One region of the Cellulomonas sp. GbtcB1 genome, then DNA from elsewhere that is predicted to be linked to it. Evidence: predicted binding sites of a transcription regulator. Region 1 holds the regulator's gene; each other region holds the start of a gene.
The links. Region 1 encodes HrcA, which represses chaperone genes, less so after heat shock. Its sites were predicted from a motif close to TTNGCACTCGNNNNNNNCGAGTGCNAA; they were not measured.

Region 1 (6,872 bases):
GTTGCCGGCCACCAGCCCGGACAGGATGTTGAGCGACGGCCCGCCCTCGCGGGAGGACGTGACGACCTCGCGGACGTGCCGGCTGTTGGTGGAGGTGAACACCTTGACCAGCTCGGGGATGAGCGCCCCGGCGAGGGTGCCGCAGGAGATGATCGTCGCGACCTTCCACCACAGCCCGTCGCCGACGCCGTCGAGGTGCCCGAGCACCGCCCAGGTCGTCAGGTAGGTGAGCGCGATGCTCACGACCGAGGTCAGCCAGACCAGGGACGTGAGCGGCTTCTCGAAGTCCATCCGCTCGGCGGCGGCGTACCGGCGGCGGGTCCACGCGTCGTTCGCGAGGTACGACACCGCCGAGGCGATGACCATGACGGCCCGGACCACGAACAGCCAGACCAGCAGGGTCGCCTGCATGAGCGGGTCGTCGACCGCGAGCAGCACGAACGTCACGAGCGCGACGCCGGTGACGCCGTAGGTCTCGAAGCCGTCGGCGCTCGGGCCCACGGAGTCGCCCGCGTTGTCCCCGGTGCAGTCGGCGATCACGCCGGGGTTCCGGGCGTCGTCCTCCTTGATCTTGAACACGATCTTCATCAGGTCGGAGCCGATGTCGGCGATCTTCGTGAAGATGCCGCCCGCGATCCGCAGCGCCGACGCGCCGAGCGACTCGCCGACCGCGAACCCGATGAAGCACGCGCCCGCCACGTCCGCCGGGAGGAACAGCAGGATGACCAGCATCATCAGCAGCTCGAGGCTGATGAGCACCATGCCGATCGACATGCCGGACTGCATCGGGATCCGGTGCACCGGCAGCGGCCTGCCCGCCAGCGACGCGAACGCGGTCCGGGAGTTCGCCAGCGTGTTGACCCGGATCCCGAACCAGGCGACGGCGTACGACCCGGCGATGCCGAGCAGGCTGAACGCGATGATCGTGGCGACCCGGCCCCACTCGAACCCGACCAGCGCCCGGTAGTAGACGACGATCACCGCGGCGATGAACACCCACAGCACGACGAGGAACCGGCCCTGCCGGGTGAGGTAGGTGCGGCAGGTCGAGTAGATGAGCTCGGAGATCTCCCGCATCGCCGCGTGCACGGGGAGCCGGCGCAGCTGCACGTAGGTGGCGACGCCGAACGCGAGGCCGAGCACGCACACGACGAGCCCGAGGCCGAGCAGCAGGCGCCCCGACACGGAGCCGAGCACGGTGACGGCGCCGAGGTCCGGCAGCACCAGGCTCGCCTCCCCGCCGTGCACGGAGCCCTCGGCGGAGGCGGAGCCGGGCGCGCACCCGGCGAGCACGGTCCCGAGGACGGCGGCCGCCGCGGCGGGCGCGGGCCACCGTCGCCGTCGGCCGGTCGGGGGCCGGTCGGCGGGAGCCGCCGGTGCGCGCGAGGAGGTGGTGCCGGTCCGGACGTCTGTGTTCACGGTCGGGTCCCTGGTGAGAGCGCCTTCGCTGTCACCCTCGACGCTAGGACCGGCCGGGGTCCCCCGGATGAGACGTACGGCCCAGGTGGGCGGTACCCACCGGCGTCAGCCCCAGCGCCCCAGCCGCTGCGCGAGCAGCGCGAGCGCCACCGGCCCGGCCGTCGAGGTCCGCAGCACGTGCGGCCCCAGCAGCACCGGCTGCGCCCCGGCGTCGACCAGCTCGGCGAGCTCCCGCTCCGCGATGCCGCCCTCGGGCCCGACGACGACGAGCACGTCGGCCGTCGCCCCGGCGGCGGGCAGCGCCGCCGCCACGAGAGGCGTGGTCGCCTCCTCGTGCAGCACGAGCACCGCGCCACCCGCCTCGACCACCTCGCGCGCCCGGCGGACGAGCGCGGCCGTCGCCAGCGCCAGGTCGACGCCGGGCACGTGCGCCCGGCGGGCCTGCTTGGCCGCGGTGCGGACCGTGCCGAGCCACCGGGCCCGGCTCTTGGCCGCCCGGTCGCCGCGCCACACGACGATCGACCGCTCGGCCTGCCAGGGCACGACGCGGTCGGCGCCGACCTCGGTGGCCGCCTCGATCGCCATCTCGTCCCGGTCGCCCTTCGCGAGCGCCTGGACCAGCACCAGGCGGGGCGTCGGCACGGGCTCGACGACGACCTCGCGGACGCGCAGGTGCACGCCCTCGGGCCCGGCCGCCTCGACCTCGCCGACCAGCCGGGTGCCGGCGCCGTCGACGACGTCGACCCGCTCCCCGGCCGTCTTGCGCTGCACGACGCCCGCGTGCCGACCCTCGGCGCCCCCGAGCAGGTAGGTGCCCCCGGCCGCGAGCGCGTCGAGGTCGCCCGGCTCGGCCAGGAAGACCGGAGCGGTCACGCTCAGCGCCCGGCGAGCTTGTCGCGGAGCTTCGCGAACACGCCGCCGCCGGAGGCCGACAGCCGCGCCTCGGGGCGCTCCTCGCCGCGCAGGCCGGCGAGCTTCCGCAGCAGCTCGGCCTGCTCGTCGTCGAGCGACGTCGGCACGTGGACGTCCACGTGCACGTGCAGGTCGCCGCGGCCGCCCGCGTGCAGGTGGCCGACGCCGAGGCCGCGCAGCGTGACGACCTGCGCCGGCTGGGTGCCGGGGCGCAGGTCGACCTCCTGCGGGCCGTCGAGGGTGTCCAGGGTGAGCACGGTGCCGAGCGCCGCCGCGGTCATCGGGACCTCGAGGGTGCAGTGCAGGTCGTCGCCCTCGCGGACGAAGGTGTCGTGCTTGCGCTCGCGCACCTCGAGGTAGATGTCGCCCGCGGGGCCGCCGGCCGGGCCGACCTCGCCCTGCGCGGTGAGCTTGATCCGGGTGCCGGTGTCGACGCCCGCCGGGACGTCGACCTCGAGCGTGCGGCGCGAGCGGACCCGGCCCTCGCCCGCGCACTCGGTGCAGGGCTCGGGGATGACGGTGCCGAACCCGTGGCACGCGGCGCACGGCTGCGAGGTCATCACCTGGCCGAGGAACGACCGGGCGACCCGCTGCACGGACCCGCGACCGCCGCAGACGTCGCAGGTGCGCGGCGAGGTGCCCGGGCGGCAGCAGGAGCCGTCGCACGTCGGGCAGACCACGGCCGTCTCGACCGGGACCTCGCGGTGCGTGCCGAACGTCGCCTCGGCCAGGTCGATGTCGAGGCGCAGCAGCGCGTCCTGGCCGCGGCGGGCGCGCGGGATGGGGCCGCGCTGCGCGCCCGCGCCCGCGGCGGCGCCGAAGAACGTCTCGAAGATGTCCTGGAAGCCGAAGCCGCCCTGGCCGCCCATGCCGCCGCCCGGGGCCGACGGGTCGGCGCCCAGGTCGTACATGCGCCGCTTCTCGGGGTTCGACAGCACCTCGTACGCCCGCGACACGTCCTTGAACCGGTCCTCGGAGCCCGCGTCCGCACCCGCCACGTCGGGGTGCAGCTCGCGCGCGAGGCGCCGGTAGGCCTTCTTGATCTGCTCGGGCGTGGCGTCACGCTCGACGCCGAGCACCTCGTAGTAGTCGCTCACTCGTCACTTCCTGTGCGTGTGGGGGCCGCGCGCGGGCGCGGGCGGGGCGTTGCCTGTCGAACGTGCGCGGGACCGCGTCGGTGCCCGGCGGCCGGTCATCCGGCGAGGATCCGGGACAGGTACCGGGCGACGGCACGCACCGACGCGATGGTCCCGGGGTAGTCCATGCGGAGCGGCCCGACGGAGCCGATCCGCGCGACGGCCGTCCCGCCGCCGTCGGGGCCGCCGTAGCCGGTGGTCACGAAGCTCGTCTCCAGCAGACCCTCGTGCTGGGTCTCGCGGCCGATCCGGACGGAGACCGCGGCCTCGTCCTCGGCCATCTCGCCCAGCAGGCGCAGCAGGACGACCTGCTCCTCCAGCGCCTCCAGGACGGGGCTGATGGTGTGCGCGAAGTCCGCGCCGCCGCCGCGCACCAGGTTCGCGGTGCCCGCCAGGACGACGCGCTCCTCGCTCTCCTGGGCCAGCGTGTCCTCGACCACCGCGACGACGCCGCGCACGAGCGGTCCGTCCGCGGGGGCGAAGTCGTCGGCGAGGTCGGACAGCGCGGTGCCGAGCTCGGCGAGCCGCCGGCCCGCGGCCGCCGTGTTGAGCCGGACCCGCAGCCGCGCCACGGTCCCGGCGTCCAGCGGGTCCGGCACCTCGATGGTGCGCTGCTCGACGCGGCCGTGGTCGGTGATGATGACGACCAGCAGGTGCCGGTCGCCGACCGGGACCAGCTCGACGTGCCGCAGCGCCGTGCGGCGCAGCGACGGGTACTGCACGACGGCGACCTGGTGGGTCAGCTGCGCGAGCAGCCGCACGGAGCGGTCGACGACGTCGTCCAGGTCGGCCGCGTCCTCGAGGAACGTCTCGATCGCCCGGCGCTCCGGCGCGGACAGCGGCTTGATGGTCGCGAGGCGGTCGACGAACAGCCGGTAGCCCTTGTCGGTCGGCACCCGGCCGGCCGAGGTGTGCGGCTGCACGATGAGCCCGGCGTCCTCGAGGGCCGCCATGTCGTTGCGGATCGTCGCGGGCGACACCCCGAGGGAGTGCCGCTCGACCAGGGCGCGGGAGCCGACGGGCTCGCGGGTGGCGACGTAGTCCTCCACGATCGCCCGCAGCACGTCCAGCCTGCGGTCCTCGCTCATCGCCACCTCCCGACGTCCTGGCACTCGCTGGAACCGAGTGCCAATTCTACGCGTCCGCGGACGCGGACGCGGTGCCGGTCCCCGCGCCGGCCTCCGCGTCGTCCTCCTCGTCGGTCCCGCGTCGCCGCGCCCGCAGGTCGAGCAGCCCGACGACGAGGGCCACGGCGACGAGCGCCACCGTGAGCAGCAGCGCGCGGCCAGCGGCCGCCGAACCCTCGACCCCCGACGCCAAGGCGGAGTAGTACGTGGACAGCGCCACGGCGACGCCGAGCGCCGAGCCGATGCGCTGGCCGACCTGCAGCATGCTGCCCGCCACGCCGGCCCGCTCGACCGGCACCCGCGCCAGCGTGAGCGTCTGGTTGGGCGCGATCACCAGCCCGCTGCCGGCGCCCGCGACCATCTGCGTCGCCGCCATCACGAAGCCGACGGCGGGCGGGTCCACGAACCGGATCGCCAGGTCGGTGCCGATCAGGCCGAGGACGACGAGCACCAGGCCGATGACGACGAGCGCACGGCCGCGGGTCGCCACCAGCCGGCCGGACCGCTGCGCCGACACCGCGGAGGCGATCGCGAACGGCATGTTGACGAGCCCGGCCTGCAGCGGCGTGAACCCGGCCACCTGCTGCAGGTACAGGGTCGCCACCAGGAACACCGACGTGAACCCGGCGAAGTAGGCGATGCCGAGCAGCGCACCGTTCCGGAACGCGGGCTCGCCCAGCACCCGCGGGTCGAGGACGGCCGCGCCGGTGCGCCGCTGGTACCGGCGCTCCCAGACCACCGTCGCGACGCCGAGGACCGCGGCGACCGCGAGCCACCACCAGCGCGCCGGGTCGTCGCCGCCCTCCCCCGTCGTCGTGACGAACGGCACCATGACCGCGGCGGCGGTCAGGGCGACGCCCGCCAGGCCGACCACGTCCAGCCGCGGCCGGCCGCCGGGTCCGGTCGCGGTCGCGCTGCCGACCGCGCCGCGCGGCAGGAACTTCAGCGCGAACGGCAGCACGACGGCGATCACCGGGACGTTGACGAAGAACACCCAGCGCCAGCCCTCCTCCGCGCCGAACGCCTGGATGATCAGCCCGCCGAGCAGCGGGCCCAGCGCCGTCGACACCCCGATGGTGGCGCCGAAGTAGCCGAACGCCTTCCCGCGCTCGTACCCGGTGAACAGCTGCTGGATCGTGCCGACCACCTGCGGGTTCAGCAGGCCCGCGCTCATCCCCTGGAGCAGCCGGGCGACGGCGAGCAGCTCGTCGGACGGGGCCAGGCCCGCGCCGAGGCTGGTGAGGGCGAAGCCGGTGAGGCCGAGCAGGAACAGCGCCCGGCGGCCTCGGGCGTCGCCGAGCCGGCCCGCGGGCACCAGGACCAGGCCGAACGCCAGCGTGTAGCCCGCGACGATGAGCTGCAGCTGGCTCGCGCCCGCGTCCAGGCTGCGCTCGATCGACGGCAGCGCGACGTTGACGATCGAGACGTCGAGCATCGTGATGAACCCGATCGCCAGGCACACGCCGAGGGCGCGCCACCGGTGCGGGTCCGGCTCCGGCCGGGTCGCGGTGCCGGGGCGGTCGGGGTGCTGCGCGGGGGTCGACGTCACCGTCGTGTCGTACCACGCGGGCGAGCGGTCGGCACCTAGGCTGCCGCGGGTGACCGACCGCTACGGAACCGACGTCCTGTCCGCGGGCTCCTCGAGCGCGCACCGCCGGCCCACCTCGACCCCGACGCCCGCCGAGCGCGGCCTGGTCGTCGAGGAGGTCACGACCGGCTGGGTCGGCGCCGTCGTCCGGGTCGAGAAGTCGGGCGGCGAGCACGTCGTCGTCCTCGAGGACCGGCGCGGGCGGACCCGCACGTTCCGGCTGGGACCCGGGTTCTGGGTCGACGGCAAGCCGGTCGAGCTGGTCCCGCCGCGACCGACCGCGCCGACCGGCCCGAAGCGCACCGCATCCGGGTCCCTCGCGGCCGCCGACCAGCGCGCGCGGGTCGCGATCGGCAGCCGGATCTGGGTCGAGGGCAAGCACGACGCCGAGCTCGTCGAGAAGGTCTGGGGCGACGACCTGCGCGCCGAGGGCGTCGTGGTCGAGCTGCTCGACGGCGTCGACAACCTCGTCGACGCGCTGCGCGACTTCCGCCCCGGGCCGGGCAAGAAGGTCGGCGTGCTCGTCGACCACCTGGTGCCCGGGTCGAAGGAGCAGCGGATCGCCGACGAGGCCGCACGCACCGTGCCCGCCGGGACGCTGCTCGTGCTCGGCCACCCCTACGTCGACGTGTGGCAGGCCGTGAAGCCCGCGCGCGTCGGGCTGACCGCCTGGCCGACGATCGAGCGCGG
Region 2 (6,872 bases), on a different contig from region 1:
CGTCGCGACCGGGTTCTCGATCTGCGGGGCCGCCGCGGTCGCGGCGATGAGCCCCGTCGCGGAGGCCGAGGAGGACGAGGTCGCCACCGCCGTCGCGCTGGTGACGGTCTACGGCAGCCTCGCGATCCTGGTGGTCCCGCTCGCGGCGGGCGCGCTCGGGCTCGCCGACCGGACCGCCGGGCTCTGGGCGGGGATGTCGGTGCACGAGGTCGCCCAGGTGGTGGCCGCGGCGGGGACCGTGTCGGCCGCGGCGCTGTCCGTCGCGGTCGTCGCGAAGCTCGCCCGGGTCGTGCTGCTCGCACCGCTCGTGGCGGGGGTCGGGCTGGTGCGGCGGCGGGCTGGCGCCCGCGGCGGGGACGACGGCGGTGCTGCGGGGGGCGCTCCCGGGCGCCGGCGCGGCGCGGCGCCGCTCGTGCCGCTGTTCGTGGTCGGGTTCGTCGTCGCGGTGGCGGTGCGGTCGGCCGGCCTCGTCCCGGAGGTCGTCCTGCCGGCGGTGAAGCCGGTGACCACGCTGCTCCTCGGGGCGGCGATGACGGCCCTCGGGACGCAGATCCACCTCGGTCGGCTGGTGCGCACCGGTGGGCGCCCGCTGGCGCTCGGCGCGGCGGCGACGGTCGTGGCGATGGCAGTCAGCCTGGCGGGGCTGCTCGCGATCGGCTGACCGCCCGACCGCCCCTGACGAGGAAAGAGTTTCCGCACAGTTCACGCTTGCGTATCGGTCGGTCAGCCGCACCATAATGCGCGTTGACAGGCCTCTCGGCGCGCCGATACGTTGCCGACAACTCGGAAGCGAGCGAAAGGTTTTCTCGACAGTCCGGCGCACGCAGGCGTGCGCCGCATGTCCGTCCTGGCATCCGTTTCACGGTCTCAGCCGTGCCCGGGCGGTGCGCCCGAGGGTCGCGTCCAGCGCGCCCCTGACGCCCCGTGCCCAGGAGGTCCTGCCGTCATGCCCGTCACCGCCCGGAGGTCCGGCCGAGGGGGTGCCGCCCCCGTGCGGCGGCTCCTGTACTCCCAGCGGCTCGCGCCGTACCTGTTCATCCTGCCGTTCGTGGCCACGCTGGCGCTGTTCTGGATCATCCCGGTCGCCCGGTCGGTCGTGATGTCGACGCAGGAGGTCCTCTACGGCCAGACCACCTCGGTCGGCCTCGACAACTACGCCCGCCTGTGGAACGACAGCGTCTTCTGGACCGCGATGTTCAACAGCGCGCGGTACATGGTCCTGACGCTGGCGCTCCTCATCCCGATCCCGATGCTCCTCGCGGCCGTGGTGAACTCCCGGATCGGCAGCCCGCGGGTCAAGGCGTTCTTCAAGGCGTCGCTCTTCGTCCCCGCGCTCACCTCGGTGGTGGTCGCCGGCCTGGTGTTCCGGCTCATGTTCTCCGAGTCGGAGAACGCGGTGATGAACCAGGTGCTGCAGCTGGTCGGGCTCGGGCCCGTCCGGTGGCTGCGCGAGGACCTCACCGGGCTGGCGGCGCTCCTGGCGCTCGCCGTCTGGCGATGGACCGGCGTCAACACCATGTACTTCATCGCCGGGATGCAGTCGATCCCCGGCGAGTACTACGAGGCGGCGTCGATCGACGGCGCGAACAAGCGCCAGCAGTTCCTGCGGATCACGGTGCCGAACCTCCGGCCGACGATGGTCTACGTCACCACCATCAGCGTGTACGGCGGCCTCGCGATGTTCCTCGAGAGCTTCATGCTCTACGGCGGGAACGCGTCCCCCAACAACCAGGGCCTGACCGTCGTCGGCTACCTCTACCGCCGGGGCATCGAGCAGAACGACCTCGGGTTCGCGTCCGCCGTCGGGATCGTGCTGCTCGTCGTGGTCATGGCGATCAACATCACGCAGCTGACGCTCTCCGGCACCTTCAAGAAGGAGCACGTGCGATGACCGCGGCCCCCGCGCGCCCCCGCCCCGCGTCCCCCGCCCCGCCCGCGCCCGGCGCGGGTCGCCGCCGGCCCGCCCCGCGCGGCGCCCGGGCGCTGTCGGCCCTGCAGTCGGCCGCGCTCATCGCGATCGCCCTCGTCGCGCTCGTCCCGCTCGCCGCGATCCTCGTCGCCACGTTCCAGTCGGGCGCCGACATCATGCGCGGCGGGATCACGCTCGCCGTCGACCCGGCGACGCTCAGCCTGGACAACTGGACGATGCTGTTCACCGACTCCGGGCCGTACTTCCGGTGGTTCGCCAACTCGCTCGTCGTGACGGTGGTCCAGGTCGTCGGGACGCTGCTCGTGAGCTCGTTCGTGGCCTACGGCTTCGCGATGTACGACTTCCGCGGCCGCACCCCGCTCTTCATCGCGGTGCTCGCCATCATGGCCGTCCCGTTCGAGATGGTGATGCTGCCGCTCTACGTCCAGGTGAACGAGATGGGGCTCGCCGACACCTACGCGGTCATCGTGATCCCGTTCCTGGCCGCGGCGGTGACGATCTTCTTCTTCCGGCAGTACTTCCTCGGGGTGCCCCGGGAGATCCTCGAGGCCGGCCGCGTCGACGGCGTCACGGAGTTCGGCATCTTCTTCCGGCTCGTCCTCCCGATCGCGCGCCCCGCGATCGCCGCCATGGCGATCCTCAACGGGATGATGTGCTGGAACAACCTGCTGTGGCCGCTCCTCGTGCTGCGCTCCTCCGAGAAGTTCACGCTGCCGATCGGGTTGAACACCCTCATCACGCCGTACGCGAACAACTACGGCCTCCTCATCGTCGGGTCGTTCTTCTCGCTCGTCCCGATCCTGGTCCTCTTCCTCGCCTTCCAGCGGTTCTTCGTGGAGGGAATGACCGCGGGCGCCGTCAAGGGCTGACCCGTGCGACGCAGACAAAGGAGAAGCAGAATGTCACGAACAAGGACGACGGCGTCCGCGGTGACCGGTGCGATGGTGCTCGCCGCGTGCCTCGCGTGCGGGACCGGGGGCGGGGCGGACGGCCCGCGGGACGCCCCGAGCGACGCGGACGGCTCGACGCCGGTGGAGATGTGGATCTTCGGCGAGCTGCACGGGGTGCTGTACGAGCAGATGGCGGACCGGTGGAACGAGCTGAACCCGGACCGTGCGATCGATCTCCGCCTCACCGTGTACCCCTACCAGGACATGCACAACAAGCTGCAGCTCGCGGCCAACTCCGGCACCGGCATGCCGGACCTGGTCGACATCGAGGTGACGAAGTTCGCCAACTTCGTCCGCGGCGACACCCCGCCGCTCATGGACCTGTCCGCCGTCGCCGAGCCCTACCGCGAGGACGTGGTCGAGGCGCGGCTCGACCTGTACAGCCGCGGCGACGCGGTCTACGGGCTGCCGACCCACGTCGGCGCGTTCGTCACGTTCTACAACACCGAGCTGCTCGACGAGGCGGGCGTCGACTACTCGACCATCACCACCTGGGACGACTTCGCCGCAGCGGGGGCGGAGTACAGCGCCGCCACGGGGCGGGCGTTCGGCACGGCGAACACCGACGTGTTCTTCGTGGAGCCGCTGGTGATCGCCCAGAACGGCGGCGAGCTGTTCGCCGAGGACGGCACGGTCCAGGTCGACGACCCGGTCGTGGTCGAGTCCTTCGAGATGATGCAGGCCATGGTCGACGCAGGCGCGATCTCGCCGATCCCGGGATCGAGCCCCGACGACGAGGAGGCGTACGGGGCCATCGCGCGCGGCGACTACGCCGCGATCGTCTACCCCGCCTGGTACACCTCGCGGTTCGTCGACTACATGCCCGACCTCGCGGGGAAGATCGCCATCGCGCCCGCGCCGGTCGTGCCCGGGTCGGACACGCTGACGATCGGCGGCGGGGGCACCGGCACGGCGGTCGCGGCGGACTCGCCCGTCCGTGACCTGGCGGCCGAGTGGCTCGGGTTCGCCAAGCTCTCCCCGGAGGCCAACGTCGCCGTGTGGGAGGTGCTCGGGTTCGACCCCGTGAACATGGCGGTGTGGGAGGACGAGGAGGTCACCCGGAACCCGGAGAACCAGTTCAACCAGTACTTCACGACCAACCTGTTCGACGTGCTGAACGAGGTCAAGGACGGCATCGGGCACTTCGAGTCGTTCGCCAGCCCCGACCTGCCGGCGGTGAACAGCCGGTTCGGCACCGTGACGCTCACCGAGATCTACGAGTCCGGCGTGCCGGCGCGCGAGGCGCTGGAGCACGCGCAGCGCGAGCTCAAGAACGAGCTGCGGCAGGGCTGAGCTCCGCCCGACGGATCCACTCGCACCGACGCGCGCGGGCGTGCCGGTGCGAGTGGATCCATCGCGCGGGCCACGGCCGTGTCACGCGCGCGACACGCGCGCCTGGGACACTGGGCGGCATGACCCGCCCCGTCCTCGTCGTCGCCGCCGCGCTGGTCGACGACCTCGCCGCCCCGGGCGCCCTGCTGGCGGCCCGCCGCCGCGCGCCCGTGAGCCTCGCGGGCCGGTGGGAGTTCCCCGGCGGCAAGGTGGAGCCGGGCGAGTCCCCCGAGGACGCCGTGCACCGGGAGATCCGCGAGGAGCTGGGCGTCGCCGTCGAGCTCGGCACGGAGCTCGTCGGACCCGACGACGGCGCCTGGTGGCTCAGCGAGCGGTACGTGATGCGGCTCTGGCTGGCCCGCGTGACCGCCGGCGAGCCGCGGCCGCTGGTCGAGCACGACGACCTGCGCTGGCTGCCGCGCGGGCAGTGGCTCACGGTGCCCTGGCTGGACGCGGACGTGCGGATCGTGGAGGCGCTGTCGGCGGCGACGGACCCGGCGGGCACCGCTCGGCGCACCGCCTGACCTGCGGGTTCATCCGTCAGCGAACACGTCCCGCTCGATCTGGCACTCGCACCTCTCGAGTGCTAGAACATCTCTCGTAGCCCTCCTGGCGCGGCAGCGCCGGGGCAGCAGCGGTCCCGGACCGTCCGGACCGCCGTGACGCTTCGAGGAGGTGACGGGCTGTGGCTACGCGATTCGACCCGTTTCAGGAGATGGACCGGCTGATGAACCAGGTCCTCGGCCAGCAGCGAGCGTCGGCGACCATGCCGATGGACCTGTTCCGCTCGGGCGACCACTACGTCCTGAGCGTCGACCTGCCGGGCGCCGACCCCGGCTCGATCGACGTGAACGTCGACGACCGCACCCTGACGATCCGCGCGCAGCGCACCGCGCGGACGGAGGACGGGGTGCAGTGGCTCGCCAAGGAGCGCCCGGTCGGGACCTACGCGCGGCAGCTCACCGTCGGCCGCGGGCTCGACCTGGACGCCATCACCGCGTCGTACGCGGACGGCGTGCTCAGCCTGACCATCCCCGTGGCCGAGGAGGCCAAGCCGCGCCGCATCGAGGTCAGCACCGGTGGGACGCCGGCGACCATCGAGGCGGGCGCCGACGCCGCTCCGCAGGAGCGTGCGAGCGCCTGACCGGCGACGCGGCTGCACGACAACCGCCCCGGCCCCCTGCGTGGGGGACCGGGGCGGTCGCGCGTCCGGGTCGCGCCCGGGCCGGCGGCGCGTCAGGCCGTCGGCACCGCCAGCGACGCGCGCACCGTCCGGGTGGCGGCCAGGACGTGCTGGAGCGACGGGGTGACCTCGGCGTACCGGCGGGTCTTGAGGCCGCAGTCCGGGTTCACCCAGAGCTGCGCCGGGTCGACGACGCGCACCGCCTCGGTGAGGAGCTCGGTCACCTCGGCCTCGCTCGGCACGCGCGGCGAGTGGATGTCGTAGACACCCGGGCCGATGCCCCGCGGGTAGCCCTCGGACGCGATGTCGCCGAGGATCTCCATCTTCGACCGGGCCGCCTCGATCGACGTCACGTCGGCGTCCAGGCCGTCGATCGCCCCGAAGATCTCGCCGAACTCCGAGTAGCAGAGGTGCGTGTGGATCTGGGTGTCGGGGCGCACGCCCGAGGTCGCGAGCCGGAACGAGCGCACCGACCAGTCGAGGTAGGCGTCGTGGTCGGCGGCGCGCAGCGGCAGCAGCTCCCGCAGCGCGGGCTCGTCGACCTGGACGATCGCGGTGCCCGCGGCCTCGAGGTCGGCGATCTCGTCCCGCAGGGCGAGGGCCACCTGGTTGGCGGTGTCGGCCAGCGGCTGGTCGTCGCGGACGAAGGACCACGCCAGGATCGTCACCGGGCCGGTCAGCATGCCCTTCACCGGCTTGGCGGTGAGCGACTGCGTGTACGTCGTCCACGGCACCGTGATCGGCGCCGGCCGGGACACGTCGCCCCACAGGATCGACGGGCGGGTGCAGCGCGAGCCGTACGACTGGACCCAGCCGTTGGCGGTGACCGCGAACCCGTCCAGGTTCTCGGCGAAGTACTGCACCATGTCGTTGCGCTCGGGCTCGCCGTGCACGAGCACGTCGAGGCCGATCTCCTCCTGCAGCTCGACGACCCGGCGGATCTCCGCCTTCATCTCGTCCTCGTACTGCGCGGCGGTGAGCTCGCCGCGACCGAACGCGGCGCGGGCCACGCGGATCTCGGGCGTCTGCGGGAACGAGCCGATCGTCGTGGTCGGCAGCGCGGGGAGCTGCAGACGCTCGGCCTGCGCGACCCGGCGCCCCTCGAAGTCGCCGCGGTGGAACGCGTCGGCAGGCAGCCCGGTGAGCCGGTCCCGGACCTCCGGCCGCACGACGCCCGGCGCCGCGGCGCGGGACCGGCGCGCGTCGGCCGCGGCGAGCAGCTCGGCGAGCACGGCCTCGCGACCCTCGGTCAGGCCGGTCGCGAGCGTGACGACCTCGGCGACCTTCTGGTCCGCGAACGCCAGCCAGGAGCGCAGCGTCGGGTCGAGCTGCGGCTCGTCCTCGACGTCGTGCGGGACGTGGAACAGCGACGTCGACGTGGCGACGGCGACCTGCCGGGCGCCGAGGCCCTCCAGCGACTCGAGCGAGCCGAGCGCGGCGTCGAGGTCCGCACGCCAGATGTTGTGGCCGTCGACCA
Region 3 (6,872 bases), on a different contig from region 1:
CGGCTCCCCGTGGTCGACCTCGACGCGCTCGACCACACCACGACGACCACCGTCGGCAGCTCGGAGCGGGGCGCGACCTGGCGGGTCGCCGTGGCGCCCATGCGCCTGCACGGCACGACGATCGGGTACGTGATGTACGCCGAGCCGCTGGCGGACGTCCAGAAGACCGTCCGGCAGGCCGCGTTCCTGCTCTGGACCAGCGCCGTCGCGATCCTCGTCATCGGGGCGGTCGTCGCCACCTGGGCCGTCCGCCGCTCGCTGCGCGGGCTGCGCGAGATCGAGGGCACCGCCGCCCAGATCGCCGCCGGCGACCTGTCGCAGCGCGTCCCGCCGGCCCCGGAGACCACCGAGGTCGGCCGGCTGGGCGCGGCGCTGAACTCGATGCTCGCCCAGATCGAGACCGCCTTCGACGCCCGCACCCGGTCCGAGGAGCGGATGCGCCGGTTCGTCGCCGACGCGTCGCACGAGCTCCGCACCCCGCTGGCCGCGATCCGCGGCTACGGCGAGCTCTACCGGATGGGCGCCCTGACCGAGAAGGACCAGGTCGACGACACCATGCGGCGCATCGAGCAGTCGGCGACCCGGATGGGCGGGCTGGTCGAGGATCTGCTGGCGCTCGCCCGGCTGGACTCCGACCGGCCCGGCCGCACGGAGCCGGTCGACCTGGCGGTGCTCGCGACCGACGCCGCGCACGACCTCCGGGCCATCGACCCGACGCGCGAGGTGCGGGTCGGGCCGCTGCCCGACGCGGCCGCCCCGGGCCCCGACGGCGCCCCGCCCACCACGGTCGTCCCCGGCGACGAGGCGCGGCTGCGGCAGGTCGTGGCGAACCTGGTCGGCAACGTCGCCCGGCACACCCCCGCCGGCACGCCCGCCGAGCTCGGCGTGGGCCGCGTCGGCGACCGCGTCGTCCTCGAGGTCCGCGACCACGGCCCCGGCATCGCCCCCGAGCACGCCGCGCGGGTGTTCGAGCGGTTCTACCGGGTGGACGCCAGCCGCACCCGCGAGGGCGACGGCACCGGCGGCGGCGCGGGCCTCGGGATGGCGATCGTCGCGGCGATCGTCGAGGCGCACCACGGCGACGTCGCGATCGCGCAGACCCCCGGCGGCGGGGCGACGATCCGGGTCTCGCTCCCCGCGACGAGCGGGCGACCGGGTGGGACGGCGCCCACCGACCAGCCCGAGGACCACCCGGTCGGCTGACGGCGCCGGCGTGGCGGAACCCCGTCCGGATGGGTCTACGATGGCGCGTCCGAGCAGGGTCGTCTGTCGCAGTGAGGCTGTTCCCATGGGCGTCTACGACGCGCCACAGTGGCTGTTGTCCGCGTTCGTCCGCAGCGCGAAGGGGGCGGGAGCGACCGCACCCGAGGACGCGATCCGGGCGGTCGGCTCGGACCTCGTGGAGCGGTGGACCGGCCCGGGCCGGACGTACCACAACCTCCGGCACCTGACCGACGTGCTGGCCCGGGTCGACGAGCTCGCCGAGGAGACGCACGAGCCGGACCTGGTCCGGCTGGCCGCCTGGTACCACGGCGCCGTGTTCGACGGCCGGCAGGTCGCGGCGTACGCGAACCGCGGCGGCGAGGACGAGGTCGCCTCGGCCCGGCTGGCGCGCGAGCAGCTCACCGACCTCGGCGTGCCCGCCGAGCGCGTCGAGCGCGTGCACCAGATGGTGATCGCCCTGGTGCGGCACCTCGCCGACCCGACCGACTTCGACTGCGCGGTGCTGTGCGACGCCGACCTGGCGATGCTGGCCGCCGAGCCGCAGCGCTACAAGGCGTACCTGCACGACGTGCGCGAGGAGTACGCCGACATCCCGGTGCAGGACTACCTGCGCGCCCGGGAGCGGATCGTGCGCAAGCTGCTCAAGCGGCCCAGCCTGTTCGTCAGCCCGCTGGGCGCGGCGTGGGAGGAGCCCGCGCGGCAGAACCTCGGCGCCGAGCTGCACAAGCTGGAGAAGGTGCTGGCGGAGCTCGACGCCGCGGGCGACGCCGCGGGCGAGGGCTCCGCGCCCGCGCCGACGGAGCCGCCCGGCCCGTCCGACGCGCCCGGAACGGTGCGGCCCGGCCGCCCGGCCGACGAGCGGCACCCCGTCCGGCCCGGGGCGTGACGGTCCTCGTCGACCCGCCGCTCTGGCCCCGGCACGGCCGGTCCTGGTCGCACCTCGTGAGCGACTCCTCGCTGGCCGAGCTGCACGCGTTCGCCGAGCGCGCCGGCCTCCCCCGCCGCGCGTTCGACCTGGACCACTACGACGTCCCGGACGAGTTGCACGCGGAGCTCGTGGCGCTGGGCGCCGTCCCGGTGTCGGCGGGCGAGCTCATCCGCCGCCTGCGCGCGAGCGGCCTGCGCATCCCGGCCCACGCCCGCCCGCCCCACACCCACTGACCCCGCCCGCCCGCCAGCCCTCTTCGCCGACTCTCCACCGTGCGCCTGCGCGCGACCCGTCGCACACAGTCCGACTCTGCAGGTTCGCCGAGATGGCAACGCGCGGCGCCCGGCGCGGGGGTGCGGACGCAGAACGGGCCGGTCACCCCGGAGGGTGACCGGCCCGTTCAGGCGCGGTGCGGAGCGCTCACGCGCCCCGCTGCGGCGGGACTCAGAAGTCCATGCCGCCCATGCCGCCGGCGTCCGGGGCGGCCGGGGCGGCCTTCTCCGGCTTGTCGGCGACGACCGCCTCGGTGGTGAGGAACAGCGCCGCGATGGACGACGCGTTCTGCAGCGCGGAGCGCGTGACCTTGACCGGGTCGTTGACGCCCGCGGCCAGCAGGTCCTCGTAGACGCCGGTCGCGGCGTTCAGGCCCTGGCCGGCGGGGAGGTTGCGCACCTTCTCCGCCACGACGCCGCCCTCGAGGCCCGCGTTCACGGCGATCTGCTTGAGCGGGGCGTCGATCGCGACCTTCACGATGTTCGCGCCGGTCGCCTCGTCACCGACGAGCTCGAGCTTCTCGAACGCCACGGCACCGGCCTGGATGAGCGCCACGCCACCACCGGCGACGATGCCCTCCTCGACGGCCGCCTTCGCGTTGCGCACGGCGTCCTCGATGCGGTGCTTGCGCTCCTTGAGCTCGACCTCGGTCGCCGCGCCGGCCTTGATGACGGCCACGCCGCCGGCCAGCTTGGCGAGGCGCTCCTGGAGCTTCTCGCGGTCGTAGTCCGAGTCCGAGTTCTCGATCTCGGCGCGGATCTGGTTCACGCGGCCCTGGATCTGGGCGGCGTCGCCGGAGCCCTCGACGATGGTGGTCTCGTCCTTGGTGACGACGATCTTGCGCGCCTGGCCGAGGACCTCGAGGCCCACGGTGTCGAGCTTGAGGCCGACGGTCTCGGAGACGACCTGGCCACCCGTGAGGATCGCCATGTCCTGCAGCATCGCCTTGCGGCGGTCGCCGAAGCCCGGGGCCTTGACGGAGACCGACTTGAAGGTGCCGCGGATCTTGTTGACGACGAGCGTGGCCAGGGCCTCGCCCTCGACGTCCTCGGCGACGATGAACAGCGGCTTGCCCGACTGGATGACCTTCTCCAGCAGCGGCAGCAGGTCCTTGACGTTCGAGATCTTCGACTCGACGAGCAGCACGTAGGCGTCCTCGAGGACGGCCTCCTGGCGCTCCGGGTCGGTCACGAAGTACGCCGACAGGAAGCCCTTGTCGAAGCGCATGCCCTCCGTGAGCTCGAGCTCCAGGCCGAGGGCGTTGGACTCCTCGACCGTGATGACGCCCTCCTTGCCCACCTTGTCGAGGGCCTCGGCGATGAGCTCGCCGATGGCGGTGTCGCCGGCGGAGATGGACGCGGTGGCGGCGATCTCCTCCTTGGTCTCGATCTCCTTCGCCTGCTCCAGCAGGGCGGCGGTGACGGCCTCGACGGCCTGCTCGATGCCGCGCTTGAGGGCGATCGGGTTGGCGCCGGCCGCGACGTTGCGCAGGCCCTCGCGCACGAGCGCCTGGGCGAGCACGGTGGCGGTGGTGGTGCCGTCGCCCGCGACGTCGTCCGTCTTCTTGGCGACCTCCTTGACGAGCTCCGCACCGATCTTCTCGTACGGGTCCTCGAGCTCGATCTCCTTGGCGATGGAGACACCGTCGTTGGTGATCGTGGGGGCGCCCCACTTCTTGTCCAGGACGACGTTGCGGCCCTTGGGGCCGAGGGTGACCTTGACGGTGTCGGCGAGGGTGTTGAGACCCCGCTCGATGCCGCGACGGGCCTCCTCGTTGAAGGCAATGATCTTGGCCATGGGGCTATCGATCCTTCACTCTGGCTCGTGGTTCGGCCGGTCGGTGCCCGCGACGGACGGCCGCGCCGGCCCGGCGGTCATGTCCCGTCGGGCGGCGGACCTCACCGGGTCGGCCTGGGTTGTCATTCTGTCACTCTCGACCCGAGAGTGCTAAGCACATGGTTAGCACTCGACCCCATCGAGTGCAAGGCGCTCCGCCCTCGGCGGACAGCCGCCCGCCGGACCCGCGACCGCCCCCGGGGCCCGGCCGGATAGCCTGCCGGGCATGCACCGCCGCCCCCTCGTCGCCGCCGTCGTGCTGGCGGCCCTCGCGGCGGGGCTGGTCGCCTGGGGCGCGACCGGCCCGCGCACCCGCACGATCGACCTGTACAGCGAGGGCGTCGTCGCGACGCCGGCCGGCCCGGAGCTCGTCCCGGCCGGCGGGCAGCCGCTGCTGCACGAGGGCACCCGCGTCGAGGTCGACCCCGCGACGACCGCCGACGACGACCTCGCCGCCGAGCAGCGCGCGTGGCTCGCCGCGGGGACGGTCCCCGGCGCGGACGGGCCGTACGCCGGCATGGTCACCGACGCGCTGCTGGACCTGCGCACGCTCGTGCAGGACGGCGGCGCCGCCGTCGCGGCCTGGACGCCGTACTGGCGGTACGTGTGGCCGCGGGACGCGTCGTTCGTGGCCGTCGCCCTGGCCCGGACGGGGCACCTGGCCGACGCGCGCGAGGTCCTGGGCTTCCTGACCCGCGTGCAGGCCGCGGACGGGTCCTTCGAGGCCCGGTACCTGCCCGACGGCTCCGGGGCCGTGCCGGATGACCGGGCGCCGCAGACGGACGGCACCGGCTGGTCGCTGTGGGCGGCGGGCCAGGTGATGGCCGCCGCGCCCGAGGCGGAGCAGGCGGCGGTGGCGGCCGAGCTCGCGCCGCTGGTCCGCCGGGGCGCCGCCCACGCGGTCGCGCTGGTCGCGGGCGACGGGCTGCCGCCGGCGTCGCCGGACTACTGGGAGGTGGCCGAGGACGAGCTGACCCTCGGCACGGTGGCGCCCCTCCTGGCCGGACTGGAGGCCGCGGGGCCGGTGCTCGACCTGCTGGGCGACGTCGCCGCCGCGCAGGACGCGCGCGACGCCGCGGAGCGGACCCGGGCCGCGGTCGAGCGGGAGTTCGGCGACGACTCGGACTACGGCCGGTACGCGAGCGGCAGCGTGGCCGACGCGGCGAGCGCGTTCGTGCTGCCGCCGTTCCAGCCGACGGCGCTCGCCGGGGCGGTGGACGCCTGGCGGGCGTCGGCGGCCGCGATGGCGCGCCCCGCGGGCGGCCTGGCCCCGGGCGCCGGCTGGCGGCAGGACGGCATCTCGTGGACGCCGCAGACGTCGCTCTACGCGCTGACCGCGGCCGTCACCGGCGACGACGTCCAGGCGCACGAACGGCTCACCTGGCTGGACGCGCACCGCACCGCGATGGGTGCGCTGCCGGAGAAGGTGCTCGCGGACGGGTCGCCCGCGGCCGTCGCCCCGCTCGCCTGGACCGCGGCGTGCGTGGTCCTCGCGGTGGCGGCGCTCGACGGCTGACGCCACGCGCGCCGGGAGACGGGCGCGGGACCGGGGCGCCGTGCCCCGGTCCCGCGGCGGCGCCTCAGGGCGCGGACCGGCTCAGAGCGGGCGGACCTGCTCGGCCTGCGGGCCCTTGGTGCCCTGCCCGACCTCGAACTCCACCGACTGCCCCTCCTCGAGGCTGCGGTACCCGTTGGTCTGGATGGCGCTGAAGTGGACGAACAGGTCCTGGCCGCCGTCGGCCGGGGTGATGAACCCGTAGCCCTTCTCGGCGTTGAACCACTTGACGGTTCCCTGCGGCATGCGTGCTCCTGAAGAAGGCGTGATCGGTGCGACGCAGGGGCCGTGGCCTCCCCCGGTTCTGGAGAGCGGTCACCGCGACGCGGCCGAGACTAGCCCCGCCCCCCGACCTGCGGAAGGGGTCAGCGCCCGAAGTCCGCCAGCAGGAGGACGACGACGCCCTCGGGCGCGGTCCCCGCGTCCTCGACCACGTTCGCGATGCCGAGCGAGTCCGCGACCTGCTGCGCCGTCGGCGCGAGGTCGGCGCTGCCGTAGAACACCGTCGTCTGCTGCAGCCCGCCGGCGTTGCCGTTGCCGGTCGTGACGGCGGTGAACCCGGCGTCCTCGAGGTCGCCCGCGGCACCGGCCGCGAGGCCCGAGCGGTTCGACGCGTTGAGCACCCGCACGTCCGTGGTGAGGTCGGCCGTGGGGGCCGGCTCCTCCTCGACGGGCGGCTCCTCGGTCTCGACCGGGGCCTCGGCACCCGGGTCCTCGGTCTGAGGGGTCTCCTCGGCGGGGGCGGACGACTCCGGCTCGCTCGGCGCCGCGGCGGCGGGCTCCGTCGAGTCGCCGAACCCGGGCAGGCGCCCGTCCCAGGACGACGCCCACGCGACGAGGCCGACCGTGACGGCGGGCACCAGGACGACCACCGCGACGAACGGCCACCACCGGCTCCACCAGGTGCGGGGTGCGCGGTGCACGCCGATCGGCGCGTCGGGCGCCGGCTCGGCGTCGAACTCGTCCTCGGGGTACCGGTCGCTCGCCTTGGTCACGGCGGACAGGCTAACGGCTCGGCCTGTCCACCCCGGCACGCACGGCGCGCCGCGGTGCCGG
Region 4 (6,872 bases), on a different contig from region 1:
CATCGACACCCCGCTCGCGTGGGGCAACCGCAACTGGGAGCCCCCGCCGGGGCGTCAGCGGTCGCCTCTCCCTCGGCGGTGCCCGGGGCGCCGGACCCGGCACCGCCGACGCCGCGGCCCGCGCGGGCGCCGTCGCGCTCGGGCGGCGCCACCGGCTCGGGCAGGAGCCCGGGCGCGCCCTCGCGCGCCAGCCGGGCGGCGTCGGCCGGGGGCACGCCGTCGAGCGTGAGCGACCGCATGGACATGAGGCGCGCCAGGTCGGCCGTGCTGTACCGGCGGTGCGCGCCCGCCGTGTGCTCGGACGGGCCGAGCCCGTAGCGGCGGTCCCAGGTGCGGAGCGTGGCGGGTGCGACCCCGAGGCGCGAGGCGACGGCGGCGACCGTGAGGATCGGCCCGTCGAGGTCGGCCGCCTCGGTCGTGCCGTCGTCGGGGCCCCGCCCGGCGTCGCCGGTCGGCTCCTCGTCCTCGCTGTGCTGCATCTCGTCCGTCTCGTCCCCGCCGCCCGTCCCGCGGCCCGTCCTCGATTGTGCCGGGGATCTGGCGCGGTTTCCAGCGGCGGCGGGCCGGACCGCGCCAGCACGCGGGACCGCGCCGGACGAACCGCGCCACGAATCGCGCCAGCGCTGGTCGGCGCCCTGAAGCGATTCGCTACGAACCGATTCGCGACACGGTCTTGAACAACTGCTGGCGCGGTTGTACTGTCCTCATCAGTGCAGTTCAGCCGACGCACCAGGGACCTCGGTCCCAGGGAACGGTCGTCGGTCGGACCGCCCCCCGCACGTCATCAGAACGGCGCCACCGCGCCGAGTGGATGGAGGACCCCCATGGCCGAGATCTCCCGCCTCCCGGGACCCGTGATGGAGCTCTGGGAGTGGCAGTACGAGGGTGCCTGCCGCGACGCCGACCAGGACCTGTTCTTCCACCCCGAGGGCGAGCGGGGCGCCGCGCGCCGCCGCCGCGCCGAGGCGGCCAAGGCGATCTGCGCGACCTGCCCGGTCATCAACGAGTGCCGTGAGCAGTCGCTCGCGGTCCGCGAGCCGTACGGCGTCTGGGGCGGCCTGTCCGAGGACGAGCGCACCGCCGTCCTCGCCGAGCGCGCCGGCCGGACGACCCACCAGGCGATCTGAGCCGCGCGGCGTCCGAGCCGCCCGGCGGCCCGCACGCCGCCACCTGAGCGTGGCGACCGAGCGCGGTGCGACACCGCGCGGTCGCCGTCCACGAGCGACGGGGCCCCTCCGCATGCGGAGGGGCCCCGTCGTGCTGTCCGGCCGCCGAGCGCGCCCCCGGACGCGACGAGGGCCCCCTCCGTCTACGGAGAGGGCCCTCGTCGGGCGTCCGCCGGCCGCAGGGGCCGGCGGGGGCGTCACTTGGTGACGACCGCCAGGATGTCGCGCGCGGAGAGGATGAGGTACTCCTCGCCGTCGTACTTGACCTCGGTGCCGCCGTACTTGCTGTAGATGACCTTGTCACCGACCGCCACGTCGAGCGGGACGCGGTTGCCGTTGTCGTCGATGCGACCCGGACCCACGGCCAGGACCTCGCCCTCCTGGGGCTTCTCCTTGGCGCTGTCCGGGATGACGAGACCGGAGGCGGTCGTCTGCTCCGCCTCGAGCGTCTTGACGACGATCCGGTCCTCGAGCGGCTTGATGGAGACCGACACAGCGGACCTCCCCTTCGCGTGTGAGTGCTGCCTGATGTCCGTTGTCGCCCCGTCGGTCCTGCCGTCGTCGCGGGTGCCGGCCGAACTGCGGTGCGCTGGCACTCCCACGAGGAGAGTGCCGATCAGCACTCTAGGAACCCGTTAGCACTCGGTCAAGGCGAGTGCCAACGTCCGGGGGTCGCGCGTCACATCCGTCCGCCCCGGCCGCGGCGCCCGTCGTCGGCCCGCGCCGCCGTGCGAGGATCGCGGGATGGACGCGTCCGGCCTCGCCAAGCTGCTCAGCCCCGAGGGCTGGGCCCTGCTGTCCGCCCTCCCCCCGTACGACGAGCGGCACGCGATGGCCCTGTCCGAGCGGCTGCGCAAGGACGGCTTCGACGCCGACCTGGTCGCCGCCGCCCTGACCCAGTCGCGGCTGCGCGCGAAGGCGCACGACAAGCTCGGCGAGTTCGCGGACGGCATGCTCTTCACCCCCGCGGGCCTCGAGCAGGCGACCCGGCTGGTGGTCGCCGCCCGGCACGCCCGCCGGTACGCGGCCGCGGGCGTCACCCGCGTCGCCGACCTGACCTCGGGCCTGGGTGCCGACGCGATGGCGTTCGCGGGGGTCGGGCTGCGGGTGCTCGCGGTCGACGCCGACGAGACCACCGCCGCCCTGGCGACGATCAACCTGCGCGCGTTCCCCGAGGCCGAGGTGCGGCACGGCGACGGCCTGGCGGTCGACCTCGCCGCCGAGGGCGTGGACGGCGTGTACGCCGACCCCGCGCGCCGGACGTCCGGCGGGAGCCGGGTGTTCGACCCCGCGGCGTACGCCCCGCCGCTGGACGACGTCCTCGCCCTCCGCGAGCGCGTGCCCGCCCTGGGCCTCAAGCTCGGCCCGGGCGTGCCGCACAGCGCCCTGCCGGACGACGCCGAGGCGCAGTGGGTGTCGGTCGACGGCGACGTCGTCGAGCTCGGCCTGTGGTTCGGCCCGCTCGCCCCCGAGGGCCCCGGCCGGTCGGCGCTGCTGCTCGGGGCCGGCGGCGGGTCCGCCGTGCTGCGCGCCGCCGGCGAGCGCTCCCGCGCCGAGGTCGGGCCCGTCGGCGCCTACCTCTACGAGCCCGACGGCGCCGTGATCCGCGCCGGGCTGGTCGCCGAGGTCGCCGCCGAGGTGCAGGGACGGCTCGTGGACAGCACGATCGCCTACGTGACCTCCGACGCGCTGCACGCGACCCCGTTCGCCACGGCCTACCGCGTGCTCGACACCCTGCCGTTCGGCCTCAAGCGGCTGCGGGCCTACCTGCGCGAGCGGGGCGTCGGGTCCCTGACGATCAAGAAGCGCGGGACGGCCGTCGTCCCGGAGCAGCTGCGCCGCCAGCTCGACCTCCGCGGGACCGCCGCCGCGACGATCGTGCTCACCCGCGTCGCCGGCCAGCAGCAGGTGCTGCTCGTCGAGCCCGTCGGCGCCGCCGCGTGACCACCCCGGCCCGGCTGCCGTTCGCGCGGTCCGAGCGGTCGACCGTCGGCATCGAGTGGGAGCTCGCGCTCGTCGACGCCGACTCCGGCGACCTGCGCCAGGTCGCGAGCACCGTCCTCGACGCGGTCCGCCCCGCCGGCGCCGCCGAGCACCCCGCGATCAAGCAGGAGCTGCTGCTCAACACCGTCGAGGTCGTGTCCGGCGTCTGCCGCACCGTCGGCGAGGCGGGCGCGGACCTGCAGCGCGCGGTCGACGAGGTCCGCACGGTCACCGACCCGCTGCGCGTCGAGCTGATGAGCGCCGGCACCCACCCGTTCGCGCGCTGGGCCCAGCAGAAGGTCACCGACAAGCAGCGGTACGCCACCCTGATCGACCGGACGCAGTGGTGGGGCCGGCAGATGCTGATCTACGGCGTGCACGTGCACGTCGGCATCGAGGACCGGGACAAGGTGCTGCCGATCTCCCGCGCCCTGCTGACCACGTTCGCGCACCTGCAGTCGCTGTCCGCGTCCAGCCCGTTCTGGGGCGGCAAGGACACCGGGTACGCGTCGAACCGCGCGCTCATGTTCCAGCAGCTGCCGACCGCCGGGCTGCCCTTCCAGTTCGAGCGCTGGGACCAGCTCGAGGCCTACGTCGGGGACATGCTGCACACCGGCGTGATCGACGCGTTCGACGAGGTGCGCTGGGACGTCCGGCCGTCGCCCCGGTTCGGCACGATCGAGGCCCGGATCTGCGACGGCTCCCCCAGCCTGCTGGAGGTCACCGCCCTCGCCGCGCTCACGCACTGCCTCGTCGAGCACTTCTCGACCCTGCTCGACCGCGGCGAGGAGCTGCCCACGATCCCGCCGTGGTTCGCGCAGGAGAACAAGTGGCGCTCCGCGCGCTACGGCATGGACGCGATCATCATCACGAACGCGGCGGGCGACGAGGAGCTCGTGACCGACGCGGTCGCGCGGCTGCTGGTCGACCTGGAGCCGGTCGCCGAGCGGCTGGGCTGCGCGGCCGAGCTCGACGCCGTGCGGGTCGTCCTGCGCAAGGGCGCGTCCTACCAGCGGCAGCGGGCGGTGGCCCGGCGGAACGCGGGCGAGCTCGACGCGGTGGTGGCGTCGCTCGTCGCGGAGATGCGGGCGGGCCGGCCGCTCTGACCGGCGCCGCGCGCGGGCCGCGCGGGGTCAGACCGTGACGGTCTCCAGCGGCATCGTCGAGTCGACGCCGATCGCGAAGTCCGACGCCGGCAGCCCGCGGCGCACGACCGCGGCGCCCAGCGCGGCGATCATCGCGCCGTTGTCCGTGCAGTACTTGATCGGCGGGATGCGCAGGTCGATCCCCGCCGCGGCGCACCGCTCGGCGGCCATGTCGCGCAGCTGCGAGTTCGCGGAGAACCCGCCGCCGACCACCAGCGTGTCCACACCGTGCTTCCGGCAGGCCGCGATCGTCTTGGCGGTGAGCACGTCGGCCACGGACGCGGCGAACGACGCCGACACGTCCTCGAGCGGGATGGGCTCGCCGGCGTCCTCGCGCGCCTCGACCCAGCGGGCCACGGCGGTCTTCAGGCCCGAGAACGAGAAGTCGTCCGCGTGCTTCGCCTGGTCCTTCGCCGCGGTGAGGCCGCGGGGGAACCGGATCGAGGTCGGGTCGCCCTCGCGGGCCAGGCGGTCGATGTGCGGGCCGCCCGGGTAGGGCAGGCCGAGCAGGCGGCCGACCTTGTCGAACGCCTCCCCCGCCGCGTCGTCGAGCGTCGAGCCGAGCTCGTGCACGCCGGTGACGACGTCGTCGATCAGCAGCAGGCTGGAGTGCCCGCCGGACACGACGAGCGCCATGACCCGGTCGGGGAACAGGCCGTGCACCAGCTCGTCGACGGCCGCGTGGCCGATGACGTGGTTGACGCCGTACAGCGGCTTGCCGAGGCCGTACGCGAGCGCCTTGGCCGCGGCGGTGCCGACGGTGAGCGACCCGACGAGGCCCGGCCCGGCCGTGACGGCGACCGCGTCGACGTCCGCGAGCGTCACCCCGGCGGTGCCGAGCGCGCGCTCGATCGTCGGGATCATCGCCTCGAGGTGGGCGCGGGAGGCGATCTCCGGGATGATCCCGCCGAACCGCGCGTGCTCGTCCATGGAGGACGCGACGGCGTCGACCAGGAGCTCGCTGCGGTCGGCGTGGGCGCGGACCAGGGCGACCCCGGTCTCGTCGCAGGACGTCTCGATCCCCAGGACGAGGGGCGCTTCAGGCATGTCCCCGAGTCTAGGCCGCGCGCCGCGGTCCCCTCGCGCGGGCGGCCCCCGGTCGCGCACGCGGCGCGGTGTGACACGGTTCACGCAGGCAACAGGGATGACCTCGTAGATGTTGCGCATTCAACCGATCATGAGCATCGACACCGCACCGTCGTCCGCCGCCGCCGACCTCCGCGTCCCGCAGGAGATCGTGGACCTGGTGTTCCGGGACGCCCGCACCGTCAACACGTTCACCGACGGCGAGGTCACCGACGAGCAGGTCCGCGCCGTCTGGGACGTCGTCCGCTGGGGCCCGACCGCGATGAACTCGCTGCCGCTGCGCCTGCTGCTCGTCCGCTCGGGCGAGGGCCGCGAGCGCCTCGTCGACCACATGAACGAGGGCAACAAGGCCAAGACCCGGCGCGCCCCGCTCAGCATCGTCGTGGCCGCCGACGTCGACTTCCACGAGCAGCTCCCCCGCCTGGCCCCGCACATGGCCGGCGCCCGGGACAACTTCGCCGGCATCGAGGACGTCCGCGCCCGGATGTCCCGCGACAATGCGTTCCTGCAGGCGGGCTACCTGATCGTCGGCCTGCGCGCCGCGGGCCTGCACGTCGGGCCGATGACCGGCTACGACGCGCCCGGCCTGGACGCCGACCTGCTCGCCGGGTCGGGCTGGCGCTCGATCATGGTGCTCAACGTGGGCAGCGCGCCGGAGGACGTCGAGGGCTTCGGCATGCCGGCCTCGCACCCGCGCCAGGGCCGCCTCGACTTCGAGGACGTCGCGCGCTCGATCTGACGCCCCGCGCCGCGCCGGCGACGCGCGAGGGCCCCGTACCGGTACGCCCGGGCGGGGCCCTCGTCGCGTCCGGCGCCGCCGCTCAGGCCCTGCGGCGCATCGTCCAGGCGTCGACGTTCTCGGGCTGGTAGTAGCCCTTGCGCCGGCCGAACCGCTCGAACCCCGCGCGCTCGTACAGCCGCAGCGCCGGCTCGTTGTCGACCCGCACCTCCAGGAGCACGTCGCCCGCGCCGAGCTCGCGCGCGTGGTCGAGCAGCGCGTCCAGCAGCATCCGGCCGACCCCGCGGCCCTGCGCGTCCGGGCGGGTGCCGACGGTCATCACCTGGCCGTCGTAGCCGTCGAACCACAGCCCGGCGTACCCGACCAGCTCGCCCGACGCCCGGTCCTGCGCGCCGACGTACCACCGGCCCGGGCCGGCGATCTCCTCCGCCAGCGACGCCCGGGACCAGGCGCCGGCGCCGAACAGCGCCTCCTCCATGTCCTCGAGCGCGTCGAGGTCGTCGGGGACGAGCGGCCGGAGCAGCACGTCGGCGGTGCGGCCTGCGTCGGCGGTACGGCCGGCGCCGTCCGGCGACGAGGCGTCCGCCCGCGCGGTCGCGTCCTCCGGCGCCGCACCGTCCGCGGCCGGGGCGCCGTCGCGCGGGCGGTCCTCGGGCGAGCTCACGCCCGCGCCCGCTTCGTGGCGGCCGGCGGCACGGCGTCCGGGCGGCGCAGATACAGCGGCTCCGTCGGCAGCACCACGCCCGCGCCCGC

Region 2: KVT14_RS03530 (Hsp20/alpha crystallin family protein) is a predicted target of HrcA. The motif match lies at 4,776-4,802, and genes of this name have one in related genera.
Region 3: groL (chaperonin GroEL) is a predicted target of HrcA. The motif match lies at 4,385-4,411, and genes of this name have one in related genera.
Region 4: groES (co-chaperone GroES) is a predicted target of HrcA. The motif match lies at 1,802-1,828, and genes of this name have one in related genera.

Annotation. Positions count from the first base shown of each region.
Region 1 is NZ_JAGXJG010000004.1:60,981-67,852, forward strand. Features, by position in the region: gene KVT14_RS02780 (sodium-translocating pyrophosphatase) at 1-1,419, opposite strand, end outside; gene KVT14_RS02785 (16S rRNA (uracil(1498)-N(3))-methyltransferase) at 1,525-2,292, opposite strand; gene dnaJ (molecular chaperone DnaJ) at 2,295-3,428, opposite strand; gene hrcA (heat-inducible transcriptional repressor HrcA) at 3,524-4,555, opposite strand; gene KVT14_RS02800 (MFS transporter) at 4,602-6,143, opposite strand; gene KVT14_RS02805 (DUF3097 domain-containing protein) at 6,193-6,872, shown strand, end outside.
Region 2 is NZ_JAGXJG010000005.1:93,351-100,222, forward strand. Features, by position in the region: gene KVT14_RS03505 (YeiH family protein) at 1-661, shown strand, start outside; gene KVT14_RS03510 (carbohydrate ABC transporter permease) at 947-1,891, shown strand; gene KVT14_RS03515 (carbohydrate ABC transporter permease) at 1,888-2,799, shown strand; gene KVT14_RS03520 (ABC transporter substrate-binding protein) at 2,830-4,173, shown strand; gene KVT14_RS03525 ((deoxy)nucleoside triphosphate pyrophosphohydrolase) at 4,293-4,736, shown strand; gene KVT14_RS03530 (Hsp20/alpha crystallin family protein) at 4,898-5,356, shown strand; gene metE (5-methyltetrahydropteroyltriglutamate--homocysteine S-methyltransferase) at 5,449-6,872, opposite strand, start outside.
Region 3 is NZ_JAGXJG010000042.1:7,167-14,038, forward strand. Features, by position in the region: gene KVT14_RS14395 (HAMP domain-containing sensor histidine kinase) at 1-1,203, shown strand, start outside; gene KVT14_RS14400 (hypothetical protein) at 1,289-2,110, shown strand; gene KVT14_RS14405 (DUF4031 domain-containing protein) at 2,107-2,385, shown strand; gene groL (chaperonin GroEL) at 2,597-4,222, opposite strand; gene KVT14_RS14415 (glycoside hydrolase family 15) at 4,488-5,777, shown strand; gene KVT14_RS14420 (cold-shock protein) at 5,859-6,062, opposite strand; gene KVT14_RS22990 (LytR C-terminal domain-containing protein) at 6,182-6,811, opposite strand.
Region 4 is NZ_JAGXJG010000012.1:36-6,907, forward strand. Features, by position in the region: partial or broken gene KVT14_RS22295 (MerR family transcriptional regulator) at 1-479, opposite strand, end outside; gene KVT14_RS06385 (WhiB family transcriptional regulator) at 825-1,127, shown strand; gene groES (co-chaperone GroES) at 1,364-1,660, opposite strand; gene KVT14_RS06395 (class I SAM-dependent methyltransferase) at 1,911-3,110, shown strand; gene KVT14_RS06400 (glutamate--cysteine ligase) at 3,107-4,255, shown strand; gene tsaD (tRNA (adenosine(37)-N6)-threonylcarbamoyltransferase complex transferase subunit TsaD) at 4,283-5,341, opposite strand; gene KVT14_RS06410 (malonic semialdehyde reductase) at 5,472-6,119, shown strand; gene rimI (ribosomal protein S18-alanine N-acetyltransferase) at 6,202-6,783, opposite strand; gene tsaB (tRNA (adenosine(37)-N6)-threonylcarbamoyltransferase complex dimerization subunit type 1 TsaB) at 6,780-6,872, opposite strand, start outside.